Phenylobacterium zucineum HLK1: one gene and its partner. The protein of the gene in region 2 interacts with the protein of the main gene of each other region in a pairwise test. Links are inferred from orthologs where the notes say so. Each region holds a gene or a part of one and is shown on either strand. Other genes may lie near its edges.

Region 1 (3,219 bases), 2.6 Mb from region 2 along the record:
CTGCGGCAGGGCCACCGTCGAGGACGCCGGGTTGTGGTTGAAGTCCATGGAGACCAGCGGCTCCTTGGTGACCGCCAGCACGCCCTTCAGCGCGCCGTTCGCGGCCGCTTCCAGGGCCGCGTTGATCTCCTCGACCGTCACCTTCTTGCCGGGGACGAACTTCAGGTCGACCACCGACACGTTCGGAGTCGGCACGCGGATCGAGCTGCCGTCCAGCTTGCCGGTCAGTTCGGGGATCACGAGGCCCAGGGCCTTGGCGGCGCCGGTCGAGGTCGGGATCATCGACATGGCCGCGGCGCGGGCGCGGTAGAGGTCCTTGTGCAGGGTGTCCAGGGTCGGCTGGTCGCCCGTGTACGAGTGGATCGTCGTCATGTAGCCGCGCTCGATGCCGCAGAGGTCCTGCAGGACCTTGGCCACGGGCGCGAGGCAGTTGGTGGTGCACGAGGCGTTGGAGATGACCAGGTCGTCCTTGGTCAGGGTCTCGTGGTTCACGCCGTAGACGATGGTCTTGTCGACGCCGTCGGCCGGGGCCGAAACGATCACCCGCTTGGCGCCGGCCTCCAGGTGGGCCGAGGCCTTGTCCTTCGAGGTGAAGATGCCGGTGCATTCCAGGGCGATGTCGACGCCCAGGTCCTTGTGCGGCAGCTCGGCCGGATTGCGCACCGCGGTCACCTTGATCGGGGCGTAGCCGGCGACCTCGATGGTGTCGCCCACGACCTTCACCTCGGCCGGGAAGCGGCCGTGCACGCTGTCGTAGCGCAGCAGGTGGGCGTTGGTCTCCACCGGGCCCAGGTCGTTGATCGCGACGACCTCGATGTCGCGGCGGCCATGCTCGACGATCGAGCGCAGGACCAGGCGGCCGATGCGACCGAAACCGTTGATGGCGACGCGGACGGGCATGCGTGGATCTCCTGAGTGCGGCGTATTGGCGCTGTGTGCCGGGCGTTCTTCTAGCCGGGGGGTGGGAAGTCAACCCCCCGGGCCGGAAAGGCCAGAACACGAATGGCGACAATGGATTGCCGGATGAATGGCGGGGGCGCCGGTCCCCTGACCAGCGCCGCCGTTTCAATGCCCAAAGGTCAAGCCTGTTCCCGCGGCTAACCTTTGATGGGACGGACCTTGCCGGCCGCCTCGCGGGCCCGGGCGCGGGCCTCGTCCACGTCGCCGCCCCTCGCCAGCGCCACGCCCATTCGGCGGCGCTCATAGGCCTCGGGCTTGCCGAACAGGCGAAGGTCGGCGTGGGGCACGGCCAGGGCCTCGGCGACGCCCTCGAAGGCGATCCCCTTGGCCTCCATGCCGCCGTAGATGACGGCGCTGGCGCCCGGCTCGCGCAGGGAGACGTCGGTGGGCAGCCCCAGGATCGCCCGCGCGTGCAGGGCGAACTCGCTGAAATGCTGGGCGGCCAGGGTGACGAGGCCCGTATCGTGCGGCCGCGGCGAGACCTCGGAGAACCAGACCTCGTCGCCCTTCACGAACAGCTCCACGCCGAAGATCCCCAGTCCGCCCAGGGCCTCGGTGACGGCCGCCGAGATCTCGCGGGCCCGGGCCAGCGCCGTCTCGGACATCGGCTGCGGCTGCCAGCTTTCGACGTAGTCGCCCTTGACCTGCCGGTGGCCGATCGGGGCGCAGAAGCTGGTCTCGACCTTGCCCTCCCGCAGGCTGCGGACGGTGAGCTGGGTGATCTCGAAGTCGAAGTCCACGCGGCCCTCGACGATCACCCGCGGCTGCTCCACCCGGCCGCCCTCAAGGGCGTAGCGCCAGGCGCCCGCGATCTCCTCGGGCCTCTCCACATAGGACTGGCCCTTGCCGGACGAGCTCATCACCGGCTTCACGAAGCAGGGAAAGCCGGTCACCTCGGCCGCGGCCCTGGCCAGCTCGGCCTCGGAACCTGCGAAGGCGTAGGCGCTGGTGGGCAGCCCCAGCTCCTCGGCGGCCAGCCGGCGGATGCCCTCGCGGTTCATGGTCAGCTGGGCGGCGCGGGCGGTGGGGATGACGCTCGCCAGCCCCTCGGCCTCGATGCGGACCAGCTCGTCGGTGGCGATCGCCTCGATCTCGGGGACCACCAGGTGCGGCCGCTCGGCCTCGATCACGCGCCGCAGGGCCGCGGGGTCGGTCATCGTCACCACGTGGCTGCGATGGGCCACCTGCATCGCCGGCGCGTCGGCGTAGCGGTCGACGGCGATCACCTCGCAGCCCAGCCGCTGCAGCTCGATGGCCACCTCCTTGCCGAGCTCGCCCGAGCCCAGCAGCATCACCCGGACCGCGGTCGGCGAGAGCGGCGTGCCGAGACGCATCGTCCTACAGCTTCGCCTTGGCCGCCGCCGCCACGGCCTCGGCCGTGATGCCGAAGTGCTTGTAGAGCGCCTTGTCCGGAGCGCTGGCGCCGAAGCCTTCCATGCCCACGAACACCCCGTCCGAGCCGATGAAGCGGTCCCAGCCCATGCGCACGCCGGCCTCGACCGCCACCCGCACGTCGGTCTCGCCGATCAGGGTCTCCTGGTAGTCCCGGGGCTGGGCCTCGAAGAGCTCGAAGCAGGGGACCGAGACGACGCGGGCGCCGATCCCTTCGGCCTCCAGCAGGTCCCGGGCCGCGAGCGCCACGGGCACTTCCGTGCCGCTGGCGAAGATCGTCACCAGCGCCGGCTTGGTGGCGGCGGCGAGCTGGTAGGCCCCGCGCGCCGACAGGTTCTCGCCGATCGGCTGGGTGCGGACGGCGGCGGTCTTCTGGCGCGACAGGGCCAGCACCGAGGGCGTCGCCTTGGCGTCCAGGGCCAGCTTCCAGCACTCGGCGGTCTCCACCGCGTCGGCGGGGCGGAACACGTTGACGTTCGGCATGGCGCGCAGGGACGCCAGGTGCTCGACCGGCTGGTGGGTCGGGCCATCCTCGCCGAGGCCGATGGAATCGTGGGTGCCGACGTGGATCACCCGGATGCCCATCAGTGCGGCCAGTCGGATCGCCGGGCGGCTGTAGTCGGTGAAGACCAGGAACGTCCCGCCGTAGGGGATGACGCCCCCGTGCAGGGCCAGGCCGTTCATGGCGGCGGCCATGCCGAACTCGCGCACGCCATAGTTCACGTAGCGGCCGGCGTAGTCGGGCGCGTCCAGGATCGGGGTGTTCTTGACGAAGGTGTTGTTCGAGCCGGTCAGGTCGGCCGAGCCGCCCACCAGTTCGGGGATTTCGCCGAAGATCTTCTCCAGCACCGCGCCGGAGTGCTGGCG
Region 2 (3,127 bases):
GGACCACCTGGTCGTAGCCGCGCTGCAGGAAGGTGGAATAGATCGCCGCGAAGGGCTTCATGCCGTCGGCGGCCAGGCCGGCGGCGAAGGTCACGGCATGCTGCTCGGCGATGCCCACGTCGAAGGTGCGCTCCGGGAAGCGCTGGCCGAACAGGTCGAGCCCGGTGCCCGAGGGCATGGCGGCGGTGATCGCCACCACCCGCTCGTCGCGCTCGGCGTGCTTGACCAGCTCCTGGGCGAACACCTTGGTGTAGCTGGGGGCGGCGGCCTGGGACTTGGCCTGGGCGCCGGTGACCACGTCGAACTTGACCACGCCGTGGTACTTGTCGGCGGCCTTCTCGGCGGGGGCGTAGCCCTTGCCCTTCTGGGTCACCACGTGGACCAGCACGGGCTTGTCGTCGATCTTGCGGGCGTTCTGCAGGACGTGGACCAGGGCGTCCATGTCGTGTCCGTCGATCGGGCCCACGTAGTAGAAGCCGAGCTCCTCGAAGAACGTGCCGCCCGTCACCATGCCGCGGGCGTATTCCTCGGCCTTGCGCGCGGCCTCCTGCAGCGGGCGCGGGAAGGCGCGGCTGACGGCCTTGCCCAGGTTGCGCAGCGACTGGTAGCCGCCGCCCGACACCAGCCGGGCCATGTAGGCGCTCATCCCGCCCACTGGGGGCGCGATGGACATGTCGTTGTCGTTCAGGATGACGGTGAGCTGCTTGGTGGTCTCGTAGGCGTTGTTCATCGCCTCGTAGGCCATGCCCGCGCTCATCGAGCCGTCGCCGATGACGGCCACCACCTTGTTGTCGCGGCCCTCGCGGTCGCGGGCGGCGCAGAAGCCGAGCGCCGCCGAGATCGAGGTGGCGGCGTGCGCCGCGCCGAACGGGTCGTAGTCGCTCTCGGCCCGCTTGGTGAAGCCCGACAGGCCGCCCCCCTGGCGGAGCGTGCGGATCCGGTCGCGCCTGCCGGTAAGGATCTTGTGGGGATAGGCCTGGTGGCCGACGTCCCAGATCAGGATGTCCTTGGGAGTCTCGTAAACGTGATGCAGCGCGACGGTCAGCTCGACCACGCCGAGGCCCGCGCCGAGGTGCCCGCCGGTCTGCGAGACGGCGTCGATGGTCTCGGCACGCACCTCGTCGGCCAGCTGGCGCAGCTGGGCGATCGAGAGGCCGCGCGTGTCCGCGGGCGAGGAAACCGTGTCGAGCAGGGGCGTGACAGGGGGCATAGGAAACGCTTTGGGGGCGGTTGCGGCTACTGCCGGCGCTCTAACACGAAATCGACGCTGGCCCGCAGGAAATCGGCCCGGCGGCCGAATGGATCCAGGTGCGCCTTGGTCTGGCCGGCGAGCACCCCCAGGCGCTCGCGGGCGGCGTCCACGCCCAGCAGGGTGACGAAATTGGCCTTGCCCTTCTCGACGTCCTTGCGCGCCGCCTTGCCCATGGCCGCCTCGTCGCCCTCGGCATCGAGCAGGTCGTCGACGATCTGATAGGCGAGGCCCAGGTCATGGGCGAAGTTCATCAGGGCGTGCCGCTCGCCGTCCATCGCCCGGGCCAGCACCAGCGGCAGCTCGAAGGCGCAGGCGATCAGCGCGCCGGTCTTCAGCCGCTGCATCCGCGCGACGCCGCCCAGGTCCTCGCGCACGCCCAGGATGTCGATCATCTGACCGCCCGCCATGCCGCGGGCGCCGGACGCGTGGGCCAGCCGCGCCACCAGCTCGGCGCGGATCCCGCCGTCGGGATGGGTGTCGGGATGGGCCAGGATCTCGAAGGCGGCGGTCTGCAGCGCGTCGCCCGCCAGCACCGCGGTCGCCTCGTCGTAGGCCTTGTGCACCGTGGGCCGGCCGCGGCGGACATCGTCGTCGTCCATGCACGGCAGGTCGTCGTGGACCAGGCTGTAGGCGTGGATGCATTCCAGCGCGCAGGCCGAGCGCAGCACCGGCCGGTCGTCCAGGTCGAACATCCGCCCGGTCTCCAGGGCGAAGAAGGTGCGCAGGCGCTTGCCGGGCCCCAGGGCCGCGTAGCGCATGGCCTCCGTCAGGCGGCTTTCCGGCCCCTCCCCCCGGGGCAGGAGCTCGTCGAGGGCCACCGTCACCAGGTCGGCGGCCTCGGCCACGCGCCGCGACAGATCCATCAGCCGAACTCGGCGGGTTCGCTGGCGGGCGCGCCGCCGGCCCCCATGACGATCTTCTCGACCCGCAGCCGGGCGGCCTCGAGCCGCGTCTCGCAGTGGGCCTTCAGGGCCGCGCCGCGCTCGTACATGCGGATGGAATCCTCCAGCGGCGCCTGGCCCGACTCCAGACGGGCGACGATCTGCTCCAGCTCGGCGAGCGCCTGCTCGAAGGTCATGGCGGCGATGTCGGCGGGCTCGGACATGGGTCCCCTCGGAAGGCTGCGACGAACCTAGAACTGGCGCCGGGCCCGGTCCACCCGCTAAGGCAGGCGGGCGGCCGCGACTCCGTCATCAGGCTGCAATCCTGGGCGGATAGCCCGGCGACGTCAGGGGGTGCAATCCGATCATGTCCGTTTCCCGCCGCCGTTTCCTCGGCTTCGCCGCCACCTCCGTCGCCTTCGCGGGTCTGTCGCACGCCTTCGCCCAGGGAACGCCAGAGGCCTCCCGCGGCGAGGCCATCGGCTACGGCGACCTCGTCCCGGACCCGGCCGGCGTCTTCGACCTGCCCCCGGGCTTCTCCTACAAGGTGGTCTCCGAGTTCGGCCAGCCGATGGACGACGGACTGCTCACCCCCGGCCGCATGGACGGCATGGGCGCCTTCCCGGCCGGCGAGGGCCGGGTCGCCCTGGTCCGCAACCACGAAGTCTATCCCGCCGACCTGGAGCGCTCGGCGTTCGGCCGCGACGGAGCGCTGGCGGGCCGCATCGATCCGGCCCGCGTCTTCGACCGCATCGGCGATCGGCCGTTCGCCGGCGGGACCACGACCCTCGTCTGGGACGTGCGCGAGGGCCGCCTCGTCTCGCACCACCTCAGCCTCGCCGGGACCATGCTGAACTGCGCGGGCGGGGTCACGCCCGAGGGCTCCTGGCTCACCTGCGAAGAGACGGTCCAAAAAGCGGGCAGCCAGGGCGCGAAGGACCACGGCTGGGTGTTCGAGGTGCCGTCCGCCGCCCGCGTGCTCGTGGACCCGCAG

Evidence for each region.
Region 1: the proteins of PHZ_RS04975 (region 2) and purT interact in binary tests that used the Escherichia coli proteins (3 or more experiments, as listed by UniProt). The link is inferred for Phenylobacterium zucineum HLK1 from one-to-one orthologs.

The regions. Positions count from the first base shown.
Region 1 is NC_011144.1:3,619,381-3,622,599, reverse strand. What follows is about bases 197-3,102. They hold purT (formate-dependent phosphoribosylglycinamide formyltransferase), read right to left. Parts: upstream 2,295-3,102; coding sequence 1,098-2,294; downstream 197-1,097. Other genes in these bases: tkt (transketolase), read right to left, coding at 2,299-3,102; gap (type I glyceraldehyde-3-phosphate dehydrogenase), read right to left, coding at 197-900. In the rest of the region: more of gap, read right to left, coding at 1-196; more of tkt, read right to left, coding at 3,103-3,219. UniProt on the Escherichia coli protein: Involved in the de novo purine biosynthesis. Catalyzes the transfer of formate to 5-phospho-ribosyl-glycinamide (GAR), producing 5-phospho-ribosyl-N-formylglycinamide (FGAR). Formate is provided by PurU via hydrolysis of 10-formyl-tetrahydrofolate.
Region 2 is NC_011144.1:1,002,620-1,005,746, reverse strand. What follows is about bases 177-2,990. They hold PHZ_RS04975 (polyprenyl synthetase family protein), read right to left. Parts: upstream 2,116-2,990; coding sequence 1,237-2,115; downstream 177-1,236. Other genes in these bases: PHZ_RS04965 (alkaline phosphatase PhoX), read left to right, coding at 2,501-2,990; PHZ_RS04970 (exodeoxyribonuclease VII small subunit), read right to left, coding at 2,115-2,357; dxs (1-deoxy-D-xylulose-5-phosphate synthase), read right to left, coding at 177-1,210. Outside these bases: more of dxs, read right to left, coding at 1-176; more of PHZ_RS04965, read left to right, coding at 2,991-3,127.